2 regions of the Paenibacillus sp. FSL K6-1096 genome follow, and region 2 is predicted to be linked to the other one. Evidence: a T-box and tRNA genes for the amino acid it is inferred to sense, from the RefSeq annotation. Region 2 holds a T-box; the other holds one or more tRNA genes.
The links. A T-box is a leader RNA that pairs with one kind of tRNA and senses whether it is charged. The one in region 2 lies ahead of pheS (phenylalanine--tRNA ligase subunit alpha), so its partner is inferred to be a tRNA-Phe.
Positions count from the first base shown of each region.

Region 1: it encodes a tRNA-Phe, which carries the amino acid that the T-box ahead of pheS (phenylalanine--tRNA ligase subunit alpha) is inferred to sense. The anticodon was not compared.

Region 1 is NZ_CP150274.1:2,635,520-2,645,197, reverse strand. It holds rRNA gene MHI24_RS11625 (16S ribosomal RNA) at 110-1,670, shown strand; rRNA gene MHI24_RS11620 (23S ribosomal RNA) at 1,998-4,924, shown strand; tRNA gene MHI24_RS11615 (tRNA-Asn) at 4,988-5,063, shown strand; tRNA gene MHI24_RS11610 (tRNA-Ser) at 5,067-5,156, shown strand; tRNA gene MHI24_RS11605 (tRNA-Glu) at 5,186-5,260, shown strand; tRNA gene MHI24_RS11600 (tRNA-Val) at 5,284-5,359, shown strand; tRNA gene MHI24_RS11595 (tRNA-Met) at 5,389-5,462, shown strand; tRNA gene MHI24_RS11590 (tRNA-Asp) at 5,478-5,555, shown strand; tRNA gene MHI24_RS11585 (tRNA-Phe) at 5,609-5,684, shown strand; tRNA gene MHI24_RS11580 (tRNA-Thr) at 5,698-5,773, shown strand; tRNA gene MHI24_RS11575 (tRNA-Tyr) at 5,779-5,864, shown strand; tRNA gene MHI24_RS11570 (tRNA-Trp) at 5,871-5,944, shown strand; tRNA gene MHI24_RS11565 (tRNA-His) at 5,973-6,048, shown strand; tRNA gene MHI24_RS11560 (tRNA-His) at 6,092-6,167, shown strand; tRNA gene MHI24_RS11555 (tRNA-Gln) at 6,187-6,261, shown strand; tRNA gene MHI24_RS11550 (tRNA-Gly) at 6,268-6,342, shown strand; tRNA gene MHI24_RS11545 (tRNA-Cys) at 6,351-6,424, shown strand; tRNA gene MHI24_RS11540 (tRNA-Leu) at 6,450-6,528, shown strand; gene MHI24_RS11535 (ABC transporter permease) at 6,617-7,768, opposite strand; gene MHI24_RS11530 (nuclear transport factor 2 family protein) at 7,860-8,639, opposite strand; gene MHI24_RS11525 (TetR/AcrR family transcriptional regulator) at 8,835-9,431, shown strand.
Region 2 is NZ_CP150274.1:5,614,548-5,624,225, reverse strand. It holds gene MHI24_RS24840 (sugar-binding protein) at 1-372, opposite strand, end outside; gene MHI24_RS24835 (hypothetical protein) at 799-3,264, opposite strand; gene pheT (phenylalanine--tRNA ligase subunit beta) at 3,443-5,887, opposite strand; gene pheS (phenylalanine--tRNA ligase subunit alpha) at 6,224-7,258, opposite strand; T-box leader at 7,318-7,604, opposite strand; gene MHI24_RS24820 (hypothetical protein) at 7,877-9,678, shown strand, end outside.

The sequences.
Region 1 (9,678 bases), 3.0 Mb from region 2:
AGTATCGGAAATCACTTTGGTGATTCCAAATTAGAGAATGTAAATTCTCGTCAGATGTTTCAAAATGAGCTATCGCTCTTTCTATAAGCGCTTACTTCGGTAGGCGACCTAATTGGAGAGTTTGATCCTGGCTCAGGACGAACGCTGGCGGCGTGCCTAATACATGCAAGTCGAGCGGAGTCTGGTTGGAAGCTTGCTTCCAACTTGGCTTAGCGGCGGACGGGTGAGTAACACGTAGGCAACCTGCCCCTAAGACTGGGATAACTACCGGAAACGGTAGCTAATACCGGATAATCTCTTTCCTCTCCTGAGGGAAGAATGAAAGGCGGAGCAATCTGCCGCTTGGGGATGGGCCTGCGGCGCATTAGCTAGTTGGCGGGGTAACGGCCCACCAAGGCGACGATGCGTAGCCGACCTGAGAGGGTGAACGGCCACACTGGGACTGAGACACGGCCCAGACTCCTACGGGAGGCAGCAGTAGGGAATCTTCCGCAATGGGCGACAGCCTGACGGAGCAACGCCGCGTGAGTGATGAAGGTTTTCGGATCGTAAAGCTCTGTTGCCAGGGAAGAACGTCCGGTAGAGTAACTGCTGCCGGAGTGACGGTACCTGAGAAGAAAGCCCCGGCTAACTACGTGCCAGCAGCCGCGGTAATACGTAGGGGGCAAGCGTTGTCCGGAATTATTGGGCGTAAAGCGCGCGCAGGCGGCTATTTAAGTCTGGTGTTTAAACCTTGGGCTCAACCTGGGGTCGCACTGGAAACTGGGTGGCTTGAGTACAGAAGAGGAAAGTGGAATTCCACGTGTAGCGGTGAAATGCGTAGAGATGTGGAGGAACACCAGTGGCGAAGGCGACTTTCTGGGCTGTAACTGACGCTGAGGCGCGAAAGCGTGGGGAGCAAACAGGATTAGATACCCTGGTAGTCCACGCCGTAAACGATGAGTGCTAGGTGTTAGGGGTTTCGATACCCTTGGTGCCGAAGTTAACACAGTAAGCACTCCGCCTGGGGAGTACGGTCGCAAGACTGAAACTCAAAGGAATTGACGGGGACCCGCACAAGCAGTGGAGTATGTGGTTTAATTCGAAGCAACGCGAAGAACCTTACCAGGTCTTGACATCCAACTAACGAAGCAGAGATGCATCAGGTGCCCTTCGGGGAAAGTTGAGACAGGTGGTGCATGGTTGTCGTCAGCTCGTGTCGTGAGATGTTGGGTTAAGTCCCGCAACGAGCGCAACCCTTGACTTTAGTTGCCAGCAGGTAGAGCTGGGCACTCTAGAGTGACTGCCGGTGACAAACCGGAGGAAGGTGGGGATGACGTCAAATCATCATGCCCCTTATGACCTGGGCTACACACGTACTACAATGGCCGGTACAACGGGAAGCGAAGCCGCGAGGTGGAGCCAATCCCAGCAAAGCCGGTCTCAGTTCGGATTGCAGGCTGCAACTCGCCTGCATGAAGTCGGAATTGCTAGTAATCGCGGATCAGCATGCCGCGGTGAATACGTTCCCGGGTCTTGTACACACCGCCCGTCACACCACGAGAGTTTACAACACCCGAAGTCGGTGGGGTAACCCGCAAGGGAGCCAGCCGCCGAAGGTGGGGTAGATGATTGGGGTGAAGTCGTAACAAGGTAGCCGTATCGGAAGGTGCGGCTGGATCACCTCCTTTCTATGGAGAATCGTCTTCTGCGATGAAGACATTCAAATCGGAAGCTTAGCTTCCACCAATCAGGTTTAGGCCTGTTACTCACTCGTTGGTCAGTTTTGAGAGTTTAAGCTCTCAACTTGATCCTTGAAAACTGGATACCGAAACGAATTTGCGTTTTAGAACATTCCTTTAAGCTGAACTTGTGTAAGCAAGTTTGAAGTTTTTAGTTATACTGAGCGATGGTTTTGGATTGTGAGCGACCTTTGGCTTTGAATATTCCAGCGGGCGGATTTATCCGTACGCGCTATTCAAAACAAGATGAGCGAATAAGCCAATACCGGAGCGATTGGTTAAGCTACTAAGAGCACACGGAGGATGCCTAGGCGCCAGGAGCCGACGAAGGACGTGGCGAACAACGAAACTGCCTCGGGGAGCTGTAAGCAAGCTTTGATCCGGGGGTGTCCGAATGGGGAAACCCAGCTGTGGTAATGCACAGTTACTCGTATCTGAATACATAGGATACGCAGAGGCAGACCAGGGGAACTGAAACATCTAAGTACCCTGAGGAAGAGAAAACAATAGTGATTCCGTCAGTAGCGGCGAGCGAACGCGGAACAGCCTAAACCAAGGGGCTTGCCCCTTGGGGTTGTGGGACGTCTCACATGGAGTTACAAAAGGTTAAGGTAGGCGAAGAGGTCTGGAAAGGCCCGCGATAGAGGTAAAAGCCCTGTAGCCAAAAGTTTAACCCCTCCGAGACGGATCCCGAGTAGTGCGGGGCACGTGAAACCCCGTATGAATCTGGCAGGACCATCTGCTAAGGCTAAATACTACCTGGCGACCGATAGTGAATCAGTACCGTGAGGGAAAGGTGAAAAGCACCCCGGAAGGGGAGTGAAATAGAACCTGAAACCGTGTGCTTACAAAAAGTCAGAGTCCTCTATATGGATGATGGCGTGCCTTTTGTAGAATGAACCGGCGAGTTACGTTCAACATGCAAGGTTAAGGTGAGAAGCCGGAGCCGCAGCGAAAGCGAGTCTGAATAGGGCGACTGAGTATGTGGGCGTAGACCCGAAACCGTGTGATCTACCCCTGTCCAGGGTGAAGGTGCGGTAACACGCACTGGAGGCCCGAACCCACGTACGTTGAAAAGTGCGGGGATGAGGTGGGGGTAGCGGAGAAATTCCAATCGAACTCGGAGATAGCTGGTTCTCCCCGAAATAGCTTTAGGGCTAGCCTCGGTGAATGGAGTGGTGGAGGTAGAGCACTGATTGGGTGCGGGGCCCGCAAGGGTTACCAAGCTCAGTCAAACTCCGAATGCCACTTACTTCTTGCCGGGAGTCAGACAGTGAGTGCTAAGATCCATTGTCAAAAGGGAAACAGCCCAGACCATCAGCTAAGGTCCCCAAGTGTGTGTTAAGTGGGAAAGGATGTGGAGTTGCACAGACAACCAGGATGTTGGCTTAGAAGCAGCCACCATTGAAAGAGTGCGTAATAGCTCACTGGTCGAGTGACTCTGCGCCGAAAATGTAACGGGGCTAAACACACCACCGAAGCTATGGCTTGATGCTTTGCATCAGGGGTAGGGGAGCGTTGTATGTGGGTTGAAGGTGTACCGTAAGGAGCGCTGGACAGCATACAAGTGAGAATGCCGGTATGAGTAACGAAAAGATCAGTGAGAATCTGATCCGCCGAAAGCCCAAGGTTTCCTGAGGAAGGCTCGTCCGCTCAGGGTAAGTCGGGACCTAAGGCGAGGCCGACAGGCGTAGTCGAAGGACAACAGTTTGAAATTACTGTACCACCGTAATCCGCTATGAGCGATGGGGTGACGCAGGAGGGTAGTGACGCGGACTGATGGATGTCCGTCTAAGCAGTGAGGCTGGTGTGCAGGCAAATCCGCACACTGTTAAGGCTGGGCTGTGATGGGGAGCGAAAATTACAGTAGCGAAGGTCATGATCTCACACTGCCAAGAAAAGCCTCTAGCCAGGAGAAGGTGCCCGTACCGCAAACCGACACAGGTAGGCGAGAAGAGAATTCTAAGGCGCGCGGAAGAACTCTCGTTAAGGAACTCGGCAAAATGACCCCGTAACTTCGGGAGAAGGGGTGCCTCGGTAGGGTGAATAGCCCGAGGGGGCCGCAGTGAAAAGGCCCAAGCGACTGTTTAGCAAAAACACAGGTCTGTGCGAAGCCGCAAGGCGAAGTATACGGGCTGACGCCTGCCCGGTGCTGGAAGGTTAAGGGGAGTGGTTAGGGGTAACCCGAAGCTATGAACCGAAGCCCCAGTAAACGGCGGCCGTAACTATAACGGTCCTAAGGTAGCGAAATTCCTTGTCAGGTAAATTCTGACCCGCACGAATGGCGTAACGACTTGGGCGCTGTCTCAACGAGAGATCCGGTGAAATTTTAATACCTGTGAAGATGCAGGTTACCCGCGACAAGACGGAAAGACCCCATGGAGCTTTACTGCAGCTTGATATTGAATTTGGGTACGATCTGTACAGGATAGGTGGGAGCCGTGGAAGGCGGAGCGCAAGCTTCGCTGGAGGCGCCGTTGGGATACCACCCTGATCGTATCTAGGTTCTAACCTGGTACCCTCAGCGGGTACGGGGACCGTGTCAGGCGGGCAGTTTGACTGGGGCGGTCGCCTCCTAAAGAGTAACGGAGGCGTTCAAAGGTTCCCTCAGAATGGTTGGAAATCATTCGAAGAGTGCAAAGGCAGAAGGGAGCTTGACTGCGAGACCTACAAGTCGAGCAGGGACGAAAGTCGGACTTAGTGATCCGGTGGTACCGCATGGAAGGGCCATCGCTCAACGGATAAAAGCTACCCTGGGGATAACAGGCTTATCTCCCCCAAGAGTCCACATCGACGGGGAGGTTTGGCACCTCGATGTCGGCTCATCGCATCCTGGGGCTGAAGTAGGTCCCAAGGGTTGGGCTGTTCGCCCATTAAAGCGGTACGCGAGCTGGGTTCAGAACGTCGTGAGACAGTTCGGTCCCTATCTGTCGTGGGCGCAGGAAATTTGAGAGGAGCTGTCCTTAGTACGAGAGGACCGGGATGGACGTACCGCTGGTGCACCAGTTGTTCCGCCAGGAGCATGGCTGGGTAGCTACGTACGGACGGGATAAGCGCTGAAAGCATCTAAGCGTGAAGCCCCCCTCAAGATGAGATTTCCCAGTATGTAAGACCCCTTGAAGACGACGAGGTAGATAGGTTGGAGGTGGAAGTGCAGCAATGCATGGAGCTGACCAATACTAATCGGTCGAGGGCTTATCCAATAAACTAACACACAAATTCGTTTCGGATTCAGTTTTCAGGTGATCAAGACCTGATATGTATATTCCCTGATAGCTCAGTTGGTAGAGCACTCGACTGTTAATCGAGTTGTCACAGGTTCGAGTCCTGTTCGGGGAGCCATATGGAGAGGTGTCCGAGTTTGGCCGAAGGAGCACGATTGGAAATCGTGTAGGCGCCACAAGCGTCTCGAGGGTTCGAATCCCTCTCTCTCCGTAGCAGTACTTCATTATGTTCCACAGCATGGCCCGTTGGTCAAGGGGTTAAGACACCTCCCTTTCACGGAGGTAACATGGGTTCGAATCCCATACGGGTCACCAATATCATCATACGGTTCTCATTTGGAGGCTTAGCTCAGCTGGGAGAGCATCTGCCTTACAAGCAGAGGGTCGGGGGTTCGAACCCCTCAGCCTCCACCATCTATAATTAAATAGATTTTTACTAATGACGCGGGGTGGAGCAGCCCGGTAGCTCGTCGGGCTCATAACCCGAAGGCCGCAGGTTCAAATCCTGCCCCCGCAATTAACCTTTTACTTTGGAACCGTGGTGTAGTTGGCCTAACATGCCTGCCTGTCACGCAGGAGATCGCGGGTTCGAATCCCGTCGGTTCCGCCATTCTTAATTGCTTCAGGGATGAGAATTAATCATCTTGAAAGAATCACTTTTATGGCTCGGTAGCTCAGTCGGTAGAGCAAAGGACTGAAAATCCTTGTGTCGGGGGTTCGATTCCCTCCCGCGCCACCATACAATTTAATATGCCGGTGTAGCTCAATTGGTAGAGCAACTGACTTGTAATCAGTAGGTTGGGGGTTCAAGTCCTCTCGCCGGCACCATCCGTGGAGGCTTAGCGAAGTGGCCAAACGCATCAGACTGTAAATCTGCTCACGTACGTGTTCGGTGGTTCGAATCCATCAGCCTCCACCATTTTTTAGGGGCATAGTTTAAAGGTAGAACAACGGTCTCCAAAACCGTTGGTGTGGGTTCAATTCCTGCTGCCCCTGCCAATTTAATATCCTATAAAAGAATCACATGGCGGCCGTGGCGAAGGGGTTAACGCACCGGATTGTGGTTCCGGCATTCGTGGGTTCGAGACCCATCGGCCGCCCCATTTCTTTTATAAGAATGTTAAGGTATTGCAACAACTTCATATGGCGACTGTGGCGAAGGGGTTAACGCACCGGATTGTGGTTCCGGCATTCGTGGGTTCGAGACCCATCAGTCGCCCCATTTATTTCAAAGCAAATTTTGGGGATTAGCCAAGCGGTAAGGCAACGGACTTTGACTCCGTCATTCATAGGTTCGATTCCTATATCCCCAGCCATTATATGCGGACGTGGCTCAGCGGTAGAGCATCGCCTTGCCAAGGCGAGGGTCGCGGGTTCGATTCCCGTCGTCCGCTCCATTTCTTTCGGTGCCATAGCCAAGTGGTAAGGCAAAGCTCTGCAAAAGCTTTATCCCCAGTTCAAATCTGGGTGGCACCTCCATTATTTTTTTGTTTCACTTATATATGCCGGCGTGGCGGAATGGCAGACGCGCTCGACTCAAAATCGAGTGGGAAACCGTGGAGGTTCGAGTCCTCTCGCCGGTATCATTTATTAATAAGAACAGCCCTTTAGATGGAAAATCTAATGGGCTGTTCTTATATTTATTACACCGGTAACAGAAGTAGGGGACGCCTATGCCGCTCGACCGGCCTTAAATCCGGAAGCGAGCAGCAGGGCCAAAAATCCCACGGCGACGCCCCACAAAACGAAGGCGTTTGAGCCGACCGCATCCAGCCCTCCGAAATACATCACTTCCCGAAGTCCTCCTGCCGCGAACCGCAGTGGCGTCCACGAATAGATCCAATCACGGGTCGTCTCTGACAAGAACTCTGGAGCCATGTTCAGCAGCGGCATAGAGAAGAACATCAGCAGTACGAGCAGCGGTATTCCACGGATTCCGATCCAATTCAGCAAGGAAGATTGTAACAAGAAGAAGGCCGATCCGGCCAACCAAAGGAATAACCACGTCTCCTTCGCGTTCACCAGTTCCATGCCGTACCAAGATGCAGCCATCCATACGGTAAAGCAAGAGGCTAGGCCGACGATCACAAGTCCCCCGATAGCCTGCAGCGCGCTGACTGTCCATCTCCTTGAACCCGCAGCAACCGCCTTCTGGCCAGCCAGAAACAAGATTATACCGGTCACCATGCTGCCGATCCATATGGTCTGGGTCAACAAACCTGGCGCATTCCCTGACGCACTATTCACCCCGGGAGGATGCACGACTTCTTCCTGAATGTTCACCGGTGTCATTAAAGCTTTAGCTGTTTCAACCGGAATCTGCTCTGTTTGCTGTCCGATCTGCTCAAGGAGCTGTTGTAACAGTTCCCCGCTGATCATTTTCATCGCTTGCCCCATTGCTTGTCTTATGACCATCGTGGCTTGGGTGTTCATACCCTCGTTAAAGATGATTTTTACATTAGCGGGAACCGGCGAGTGAGTTGCTAATGAGAGTAAGCTGCTGCTCAGATCCGCCGGAATGACCATCGCTCCGTAATATTCGCGTTTATCCAATCCTTCCCTGGCCTTTTCCTCGGAATTTACGACATGCCAGACGAATGGCATTGCCGGGTCTGAGACCAGCTTTTTCCGGATCATTTCCCCTACCGCAAACGTTCCTCCAGCCGCCAGCTCTGCCGGCCGGTCAAGGATAACGAGGGCCACCGGGAGCTCTTTTGGCTTCGATCCTAGCACTGATCCCATTATCGCTCCCCCGAATACAGTCAACACGATCAGAACAAGCACTAATCCAAGCCACGTCATTTTTTGTGTTACTATTCTCATCATTTTCTTCCTCTCGTTACATTCGTGAAGCGAAAGACACCACTGAAATTAAATTCGGCGATGTCTTTTTGCGATTTAGCTATTACAAACTTCAAAATCGATTGTTCGTATTTTTTCGCTTTTCTTCCGGCAGAATGGCCTCGATTACGTCCCAATGTTCAGCGATCTTTCCATCCTGTACGCGGAACAGATCATAGAAAGCAGTAGGCTGGCCATCAAATAGACCCTCACTCACGGTAAGAACAAAATCGCCTTGCCCGATGATCTGATGGATATGAGTATATTGAAATTCAACTTTTTTCTCCTTCATAGCCTGCAAAGCAGCGTGAAGGCCAGAGAGGCCGTCTGCAATATGTGGACTATGCTGAATGTAGGTATCTCCATCAAAGTAAGAGGCAAGCAGCTCTGGGTTCTTCCCGAGCAGGATGTTTTCCACATAGCTTTTGACAAATGCTTTGTTGGCCTCCGTCTTGCCGATATCCTTAATCGTAACCGGGCCGTCAATCATCGTATGATTGCTTGGAGTCTTTTCCACCATCTCTTGTAAATTGTCCCAATGTTCAACGATTAGTCCATTCTCAAACCGGAAGATATCAAATACGATTTTAGGGCCGTGAAAATGATATACCGAATGAAGAGCCACAACATTTCCATCAACTAACGCCCGCTTAATGTTTACCTTTGTGCCCATGTCCTTTAAATGATCAAGAGCACCAAGCATGTTTTCCCGGCCATCGAGTAAGGCCTGGTTGTGCTGAATATATTGATCAGGGTGAACGTTAGCCCTAATCGCTTCGGGATTGCCGCTCTCAAAACTTTCCAGCACGGCGATTGCCTTATGTACAAGCTCATTTTGATAGTTGAATGTCATTGGTGAATCCTCCTTAGAGTTATTTAGTCATTCGGATAAATAATGAACAGTCGTTGTTTATTTATCTTGTGCTCATTATAATAAAGGTTAATATAACGCTCAATATTCAATATTTTTAATTTTGAAGTATAATGGACAACTCATACTAGCTTTGTCGCTTAATGGCGCTAAATAAATTGAGGAGGCAAGGACACAATGAACAAAAAAACCGACTTAAGAATACTGCGCACGAAGCAATCGATTCGAAAGGCGTTTGATGAGCTTATTCAGGAAAAAGGATATGAGGCGATAACGATCCAGGATATTGCCGACCGGGCGATGATCAATCGGAATACATTTTATCTTCACTACCAAAACAAGCCTGATTTATTAGATACATGTATGAATGAATTGTTAAGCGATTTAAAGGAGGCAGTCGTTCTTTGTCCGATCAGCATGATTCCTTTCAGTATTTCTCTGCTTGAGACAGTCATGCAGACTGTACTGGAGCATATTTCTCAAAATATGAGCTTTTACCGTTCCATGTTGATTGATGAAAATCGAATCTATCCGTTTCGAGCGAAAATGGAGAATATCATTAAGGGTAAATTAATAGAGGGGTGGAAGCCTGCCCAGGAAAACTCCTCATCAGAGATATCCAAGGAGTTGCTGATCGAATTCCTCGGATCGGCTTTCATGGGAATTGTGATTTGGTGGCTTAAAAGCGATGAGCCCCTTCCTGCAGATAAAGTTTCATCTCAGTTTAGCAGAATCGTTGCCTATGGGCACTTAAGAGCTGCCGGTATTGATTGAAAAAAAGCCGAGTCTGTGCTACTATCAGAAAAATACAAATTTAGCGAAGAAGAGAAGGCTATGCCATAGCGTTTATGTCCAGAGAGCGGAGGGATTGCTGAAACCTCCGTCGTAACGCAAGTATAGTGTCGTCTCCGAGCTGTTGACCGAACGCGGTAAACGTGATTGCACGCCCGTAAGTAGGACCAACCGGCCTGGCATCCGTTAACATGCTGAAGGTATAGCATCGGCTGTACCTCATGAGACT
Region 2 (9,678 bases):
AATCACCGGCGTGAACTTCTCGTCGTTGAGCCCCTGCACGATGATCGCGTCGACCTGCGCGGCAATGGCTTTTTCCAGCAGACTGAGCTGCTCTTCCATATTATTGCGGACCGGCCCGGTAAATTCGATATCCATGCCATATTTCGCTGCGGCCTCCCGCGCCCCCTTCTCGACCATCTCCCAGTAGGGGTGATACCGCTCCTGTTCAATCAGCACAATATGATGGCCGGGCTTATCCTGGCCGGGATGCCCGCTCAGCTCCTTGACGATATGCCCCATCCGCGCCGAATGGCGCGCGAACCCTATAAACAGATACAACAGCAGCACAAAAAGCACAACCACCCCTGCGCCGCTGACCCACTTCTTATCCATCCCCCTCACCTCAATCCCCATCCTACCCCTGGTTGTAAACGGTCGCAATAGTAAATTTGTGTATAAAGGTGGGGGCATCCGTGCTCTTCATCCGCTCATTCCACCCACTATCTGCGAATTCAGGTGCACTTATGCTCCTCATCGCGGCCTGAAATCACAAATGTTGCACATTTTGCAGGATACTGCTTTGAATCGTGGCTTGGGTACGGCAATTGTTGCACATTTTGCAGGATTGTTACTGGTAGGGCGGGGCATTGGCGCGGATATGTTGCATTCTGTGCAGGATTTCAAGTAACTTGCTTTCTATCAGGTTCGATTGTTGCATTTATTGCAGAATTCGTGCCTGATCCCACGTCCCCAAACAGCAGAAAGAGCCGTTCTAAGCATTTCTGCTTATCACGGCTCCTCCTGTAATGCGTCCGCCATTCAACTGTCCTGTTCGATCAGTTGAATCCATTCATTATATTCACTTTGCAGCTTGGCATATTCCGCCTGCAGGCTGCGGTGTTCCTGTGCAAGCTTCTCCAGCTCGCCCTGCTGCAGCTCTGCCTGGGCCTGCACCAGCCGCAGCTGGCCCTGGGCAAGCTCATAGCTCTCGCCGATCTGCTCCAGCTGCTGCTTCGTCTCGCTGTGCGAGCGGCTCACCGATTCCGCCTGGGCCTCGGCCTCCCCGGCCTCCTGCTGCCAGATCTCGATCTCCTCACGCAGCTTCGCTTCCTGCTCAAGCCACTGCTGCTCCCGCTGCTGAAGCTCCAGCGCGCGCTGCTTCCAGGAAGCCTCGTTCTCCCTCGTCTCACGGAGCGCATCCTGCTGCTCTGCTGCCGCTGCTGCGGCTTCGCGGCCTGCCTCGTACAGCTCTTCCAGACGCCGTGCGGCTTCCTCGCCTTCCGCTTCCAGCAGCTCGTACCGCTCCTTCAGCTGCTCGCCCTCCTGCAGAATCTCGTCGTACTGGGCAATCAGCTCCTCGTAACGGCCGCGCAGCGCGGCCAGCTCCTTGCGGGCCGTCTCTGCCGCCTCTTGCTGCACAGCCAGCTCCTGCTCCGCCTCGGCACGAAGCCGCGCTTCGCGGTCCAGCTGCTGCACCATGCCATCGGCCTGGCCCCGCAGGGTCTCCACTTCACGCTGCAGCGCTTCCGACTTCTCTCCTGCCTCCAGAAGACTCATCTCCAGCTCGCTGATATCCTCCATATGCTTATTCGCCAGCGCCTCCCAGGAAGCCGACTCTTCCGCCGTCCGGTTCAGGTCTGCCTCAGTACGGGTCAGCCGTTCCGCCGTCTCGCGCAGCGAATGGCGCACAGCCGCTGCTTCCTCGTGCGTCTGCTCATACTGCTTACGCAGCCCTTCCAGCTCCTCGTTCAGCAGGGTGCCCAGCTCGCTCACGGTGTGCAGCTCCTCCTGCGCTTCGCTTAGCTTGCCCTCTGCGTCCCGCAGCTCGCTGCGGAGCTCCGCCGCCTCGCTCTTCGTAGCCGCAACCTGCTTACGCACCTCATCCAGCTCTTCGTTCAGCAGGTTGCCCAGCTCGCTCGCTGTGTGCAGCTCCTCCTGCGCAGCGCTTAGTCTGCTCTCTGCATTCTCCAGCTCGCTGCGGAGCGCTTCCGCCTCGCTCTGCGCTGCCGTAGCCTGCTTACGCAGCCCCTCCAGCTCTTCGTTCAGCAGGGTGCCCAGCTCGTTTGCCGTATGCAGCTCCTCCTGCGCAGCGCGTAGCTTGTCCTCTGCATCCCGCAGCTCGCTGCGGAGCGCTTCCGCTTCGCTCTGCGAAGCCGCAGCCTGCGAGCGCACTTCCTCCAGCGCCGCGTTCTGCTGCTCTGCCTGCTCAGCCGCAAGCTTCAGCTCTTCTCCCAGCTGCTCCTCGCGCTTCAGCACAGCTTCGTACTGGGCGAGCAGCGTCTGGCGCGCATCACGCTCGCTCTTAAGCCCCGCTTCCGCTGCACGCAGCCGGGACTGCAGCTGTCCGGTTCCGCCGCGCAGCTCGCCGAGCTGCTTCTCCAGCTCCTGGAGCTGCTGCTTATGCCGGTGCTCCTGCGTTCCCTGGGACTGGCGCAGCTCCTTGGTCTTGGCCTGCTCCTTCTCCAGCGCTTCCCGCTCCCGGGCAAGCTCACCGGTGAGCGCCTCCTTCGTCTCGGCCAGCTCCTTGCTCAACGTGCTGCGGATCTCCACGATCTCGCTGCCCATCGATTCCCGGGTCTGCTGCAGCTCCTGCTCCAGACCTGACAACGTCTCCATCCGCTCGCGGGTCAATGTCTCGCGCAGCTCCTCCAGCTCCTGCAGATGGGCAGCCTGCAGTTCCTCCACCTGCTTCAGCCGCAGGGCTTCAGCAGCTTCCAGCTCCTGCCGCGCAGCCTCGCGGGCAGCAGCCTGCTCTGCGGCGTGATTCTCGCGCAGCGTCTTCAGCTCGGCTTCGCGTTCCTTCAGCTGCTGCTCAAGCTGCTCACGGCCGGCAGCCGCAGCCTGCTTCTCTTCCTCCAGCAGTTCGGCATGAAGCTGGCGCTCCTGCTCCTGCGCCTCCAGATGCCTTGCGCGCTCTTCTTCCGCAGCGGCAATCAGGCGCGCCGCTTCTTCCTTCGCCGCCGCATCAAGCTTCTCATAGGCTTCCTGCTGCTCACGCTGCGCATCCTGAAGGCGCGACACTTCGGCGCGCAGCTCGGTACGCTCGCCGGTCAGCATGTTCAGCTCGTTTTTGAAATCCTGAACCTGAATCGCCTGCTCTGCCATATGTACAGCCGCAAGCACCGCAATCCGCGGGGTATCCAGGCGTGTATGTGATTTGGATATTGCACGCATATGCTCATCGACATAACGGGCAACTTGTTTCATATATTCTGTACTGCTTCCAACAAGCTTATAGGAAGTTCCGTATATCTCCACGGCGACACGGGTCCGGTCCATAGCCACAGTTGTGCCCTCCTTTGTATGTGTGCGGATTCTAAGATGGTTTCCTTGCTCCTATTGTAGCGTGATTTCTTAACCTTTGGCAAAAGAACGGTGATACTCCGCATTTCACAAGGGTACAGAAAAGCCGCAGCGAATCTCTGTTTCTAAATGGATTCGCTGCGGCTTTGCACAATTCCTGCTATTTTCTTAATTCAGCGCCAAAAGTTTGTTCCAGCGCAGAGACTACTCTGTCATGCACTTCCACAACCTCTTCATCGGTCAGCGTATGGTCGGTATGGCGGTACAGCAGCGACAGCGCAACGCTCTTCTTCCCTGCCTCCATCTTGCCTCCGGTATAGATGTCGAAGACCTGCACATGCTGCAGCAGTGTTCCGCCATGCTCACGGATGGTAGCGGTCAGATGGCTTGCCGGCACCTCCGCACCGACAACGACTGCGATATCCCGTTCCACGCCCGGGAAGCGGTGCAGCTCGCTGTATTGCAGATGGGAACGGGCCGCATGATACAGCGGCTGAAGCAGCACTTCGGCTACATAAGTATCCTCCAGATCCATGCGGCGCTGCAGCTCCGGATGCAGCTGGCCCAGCGTACCGATCTTCACGCGGCCCTCAGGCTGCTGCAGATAGACCGAGGCGGAGCGGCCCGGATGATAGCCTTCAGGCGCATCGCCTTCGTAGGTAATCCGATCAGTGAGTCCAAGATGCTCAAGCACCGTCTCCAGTGCACCCTTCAGATCGAAGAAGTCCACCGGCTCCGCCGCTACGTTCCACTGCTTGGCCGCACGGGTGCCGCTCAGCAGCAGGCCGAGTACCGGCAGCTCGCTTGGCTGGCGGGTAAGCACCTCTTCTTCTGTAAGGAACACATTGCCGATCTCGAACAGCGCCAGATCGCCTTGGCGGCGGTTCGTATTGTAGAGGGCAATGTCCAGCAGCTGCGGCAGCAGGCTGGTGCGCAGCACGCTGCGCTCCTCGCTCATCGGCATCGCCAGCTTCACCGGCAGCTTGCCGCCCGTAAGCGCGGGGAAGAGCTTAGTCTGCTCCGGCTGAATGAAGGAATAACCCATAACCTCCTGATATCCGCCCAGCGAGAGCAGGCGGCGGAGCTCCCGGCGCAGGAACTGCTGTCTGGTGAAAGCACCTGGCGTTGTTGTCCCTTCAATGAGGGTAGTCGGAATATTATCGTATCCGTACAGACGGGCAATCTCTTCAATGAGATCGACATCCTGAGTGATGTCGCCGCGGCGGGTCGGCACCTGCACCTCAACGATTCCCTGGGCCGCATCGCCGCACTTGAAGTGCAGACGGCCGAACAGGGTCTTCACTTCCAGCAGGGACAGCTCCGTGCCGAGATAACGGTTCAGCTTCTCCAGCGACAGCGTAATCACCTTCTCCGCTACGGGAGCGCCGCCAGCCTGGACAATGCCTTCATGCACGGCTCCGCCGGCATACCGGGCCATCAGAGCGGCAGCGCGGTTCAGCGCAGGAATTACCGCATTCGGGTCCACTTCCTTCTCGAAGCGCTGGGAAGCCTCGGAGCGCAGGCCGAGCTGGCGCGAGGTCTTGCGGACGGTTCCGCCGTCGAACTTGGCCGATTCCAATACGATGCTGACCGTGTTCTCCGTAACCTCCGTTGACAGTCCGCCCATCACTCCAGCCAGCCCGATGGCTCCCGAGCCGTCGGCAATGACCAGCATCTGCGGCTCAAGCTTGCGTTCCTGCCCGTCAAGGGTGGTCAGCAGCTCGCCTTCACGGGCGAAGCGCACACCGATGGTTCCGCCCTGCAATTCTCCTCCGTCAAAAGCGTGCAGCGGCTGACCGTATTCCAGCATCACATAGTTGGTAATATCCACGATGTTGTTGATCGGGCGCACCCCGGCTGCCATCAGGCGGTTCTGCATCCAAAGCGGGGATGGAGCGACCTTCACACCGGTGATATAACGCACGGCATAATGGCTGCAAAAAGCTTCATCCTCTACGCTAACCGCAATGGAGTCAGCAGCCTTCCCGCCGGTCTCCACCAGCTCTGCCGCCGGATCGGCCAGCTTCAGGTCACGGCCCAGCACCGCGCTAACCTCGTAAGCGGCGCCGATCATGCTGAGGCAATCGGAACGGTTCGGCGTCAGATCGAAATCAAGCACCTCATCATTCAGCCCCAGCACCTTGAGAATATCCTGGCCGACCTCAGTCTGCTCAGGCAGTACAAGGATGCCCTCCTGCAGCTCCTTGGGCAGCAGCTTGTCGTTCAGGCCCAGCTCTTTGGCCGAACAGATCATGCCTTGCGACAGCACGCCGCGCAGCTTGGCTTTTTTGATCTCCAGGCCCGGCAGCTTGGCGCCTACCAGCGCGACCGGCACCTTCTGGCCCGCTGCGACATTCTTCGCTCCGCAGACGATCTGCAGGTCCTCGCCCTGGCCCGCATCCACGATACAGATGTTCAGCTTATCGGCATCCGGGTGCTTTTCTTTGGATTTCACATAGCCGGTTACGATCCCGGATATTCCTTTGTTGCGCGGTTCTACTCCGTCAATCTCGATGCCGGCGGTGGTGATTTTGTCCGCCAGCTCACCCGCGGTCACCCCTTCCAGCGATATATAATCGGCCAGCCAGGCGGTTGATACTTTCATAATCGCACACTTCCTTTTGGTTCAGATGTATTTATCTCCATGCCGGTTGTGCTGGGGCCCTTTTTCGGAAGCTGCTGCGTGATCTTTCCTTCCTGCTTCACAATTCCTGTTAATAGCGCACCTGCAAGGAATGTTTGGACTTCCGGCCGCTGTTGTATTTGAATTTCCTGATTAGAACCGCTTCCCGCGGTAGAAATTCAAATCCAAAGGCGGACGCTTCCGCTCCTCCAGTTCCAAAATTCCCCTCCGGTGCATTCTTAACAGTTAAAGAAACAGTAACTCAAAATCCGCTGCACCCTTCCTGTCCAACGCGCCCCGCACACCCCCGCCAAATCCCTAAATCCCCTTGAACTGCTGCACAAAACCCATATCATTCGTGTAGAAGTTGCGGATGTCGTCGATGCCGTACTTCAGCATCGCAATCCGCTCCACGCCCATGCCGAAGGCGAAGCCGCTGTAGACCTCCGGGTCGTAGCCGCCCATCCGCAGCACGTTCGGGTGCACCATACCGGCGCCCAGAATCTCCAGCCAGCCGCTCTGCTTGCAGAGACGGCAGCCGCTGCCGCCGCATTTGAAGCAGTTCACATCGACCTCAACGCTCGGCTCGGTGAACGGGAAGAAGCTTGGACGCAGACGGATTCCCGCTGCCGGTCCGAACATCTCCTTGGTGAACTGCTGCAGCGTGCCCTTCAGGTCGCTCATGCGGATATTGCGGCCGATGACCAGGCCTTCAATCTGATGGAACTGGAAGGAGTGGGTCGCATCGTCGTCGTCGCGGCGGAAGACCTTGCCGGGACAGATGATTTTGACCGGAGATTCTCCGTTCGCTGCCTGCATGGTGCGCACCTGCACCGGCGACGTCTGGGTCCGCATCAGAATATCATCCGTTATATAGAAGGAATCCTGCATATCCCGGGCCGGATGGTTCTTCGGCAGATTCAGCGCCTCGAAGTTGTAATAGTCCGTCTCCACCTCAGGGCCCTCAGCGATCCGGAAGCCCATGCCGATGAAGATATCCTCGACCTCCTGAAGCACCCGGCTCAGCGGATGAATTCCGCCCTGCGGCAGGCCGCGGCCCGGCAGCGTCACATCCACCTTCTCGGCGTTCAGACGGCTGCGGGTCTCCTCCTGCTGGAAGAACTCCTGCTTCGTGCCGATAACCTCCTCAATGGCGCTGCGCACCAGGTTCGCCACCTGTCCGATTACGGGACGCTCCTCCGCGCTCAGCCCGCCCATTCCGCGCAGAACCTCGGTCAGCTCGCCTTTTTTGCCAAGGTATTTGACACGCAAGTCATTCAGCAGCTGCGGATCGGTTACCGCCTCCAGCTTCGCCAGCGCCTCAGCCTTCAATGCTTCCAATTTCTCCTTCATCAATGGTACTGCCCCCTCAAATCTCGTATTGTGCAACACAAAAAAGGCCTTTCCTCCCGGTAAGGGACGAAAAGACCGTGGTACCACCCTTGTTAGACGGCCGGATGCTTCCCTTAAGAGTACTATTCCCTCTTCCGGTGCGGCCAAGACCTGTCTCACTCTATGCAGATATAACGGTCTGCGGCCGGTCTCCCCTACTATCCTGCCAAGGAAGCTCTTGGCCAATTTCAGGGAACTGCTCCGGAGTGAACTTCGGCAGCTCTGCTCTCTTAGAAACGCTCTCAATCTGCGGCGCTTCCTCCCTGTAAGCCAGGCACTGCGTACTCTTCTCCATCAATGCATTTATGCGGATTATATCCTCTGCACTTCGATCCTCCACTTGGGAAGATATGCCCATCTATTATAAGCAAAAACAGCGAATTTGACAAGCCGGGCAAATTTTGCTTATTTTTTATCTTCTTTTAAGCTTTCTTTAAGCTTCAGCGCGGTTTGAAGGCCATTTTTTCAGCGGACATTCAGTCAACATTGATATTTTGCCTTATGAGATCATCTGGCTGTCCTTCCGTGGAAGGTGGCCGCTTTAGGTGAATACAGACTTGTATAAAGGGAGGACATTTCATGCTCACACGAAAAAAGGCATTTGTTCTGCTGCTGCTTAGCACAATTGCCGCAACTCAAACCGTAGGGAGCCCGGGAACCGCAGCATATGCCGCTTCATCCGGTTCAAAGGCTGCCGCCGCAAGCACGGTCACGGAAGTCTCTACATTTAACGGTCAAAGCGCGCTCAAGCTCGGCACCGCGCTTCAGGTGAAGCTGAGCCATGTGGGGATTCAGAGCCAAACCGGCGGCAATATTCTCACCTACACGCTTACCTATACTAACAATGCCGGCAGCAGCGTCAATCTGGCCGACTATTTCTCCAAAATTGTAACTGCGGGCGGCAGCATCATCAAGGGAAAACCGGTCAGCGCAGACAATGCTGTCAAGAAAATCCCTGCCAAGCAGAGCATCAGCCTTACATACTATGCCAATATTGGCACTGCCGCTTCAGTCAAAGGACTCAAAATCAACATATACGGCTGGAATTTCAGCGCCGCTAATTATGAACAGCGCATAGGCACGTTCACGCTTCCTTCTAATTATTCATTATCCTCTCTTATAGGGGAGACCCGGAAGGTTGAACTCGGCGGCATTACCGCCGGCACCAAAGCAGAATCCGTGCAAATCTACAAATATAACGGCAAAGTCTATGCCAAGGTCGGGCTTACTGTAACCAATCTGGGGACCAAAGTGCTTACAGATCCGGGCTATGCCTTGTACCTGAAATCCTCGGGCGGCTCAGTCTTCACGCTTACACTGGATGACAGCAGCTCCGAATTCAAGCTCCAGCCTCAGGAGAAGAAGACTCTCTATTATATGACCGAGATCCCTTCCTACATGAATGTCAGCAAGCTGACGCTGCAGATCGCCAAGCTGGATGAGGGACTCAAGCTGTACTTGCCCGTCTCTTCCTATGCACTTCCGGCTGCCGTAACCGCAGACTTCACCGTAGCGGCGGGCTACACCAGGAAGATCTCCATAGGCAGCAACAATGTGGATATGCAGCTGCTGAAGGCTAATGTACACGCGGATAACGGAAATGGCGTCTGGAGCTATCAGCTCCGGGTGAAGAATGCCGGCAGCAAAGCGGTCACTTTGCCTGCTTATGAGCTTAATGTCAAATCGGCGGAAGGCTACAGCTTCCCGGTAACGGCCACAGCCTTCGACAGCCTGACCCTGAAGCCGCTGGAAGAGAAGCTGATTGAGCTGAGCGCTAATGTTCCGCTGGAGCTGGCTCAGAATTCGCTGGAGCTGCAAATGATTGCTCCTGCAGCCAGCGAGGATAAAATAACGCTGCCTGTGGCCTATTTCCGCATCCCGTATACGCCGGAGAGCCAGATTCATCTCGCCTCTGAGACCAGCGTAACCAATACCTACGGCACCTTCGCGGTCTCGCTGGACTCCCTGCTGCGTCTGCCTTGGAGCAGCGAGGATCTGGTACAGGCCAAACTGACGATACGCAATGCAACGTCCAAATCTATTACCTTACCTGCTCTTACCGGCGTACTCCTGGCGGATCAGCAGGATCTCAGCTCCTCTTCGCAGACTTATACGGACAACAGCTCTTCGGTGCTTGCCCCTGGTGCCAGCACTCAGATCACGGTTCAAGGCCGTATTCCCTACACCCTGGATGTCAGACAAATCAAGCTCATTCTCCAGGAGACTAAGGGTACAGAGGTGTCGCAGTTCCTCTCTCTCAGCACAAGCGACAGTGCCATTAAGAGTGTAGCTCCGCTGGCTGCAGGAGAAGCCTTCAAGATCAATTCCACCGGCAAAAAAGCCACCGTGAAGGAACGGTCCACCCTCCTGTATACAGGAAC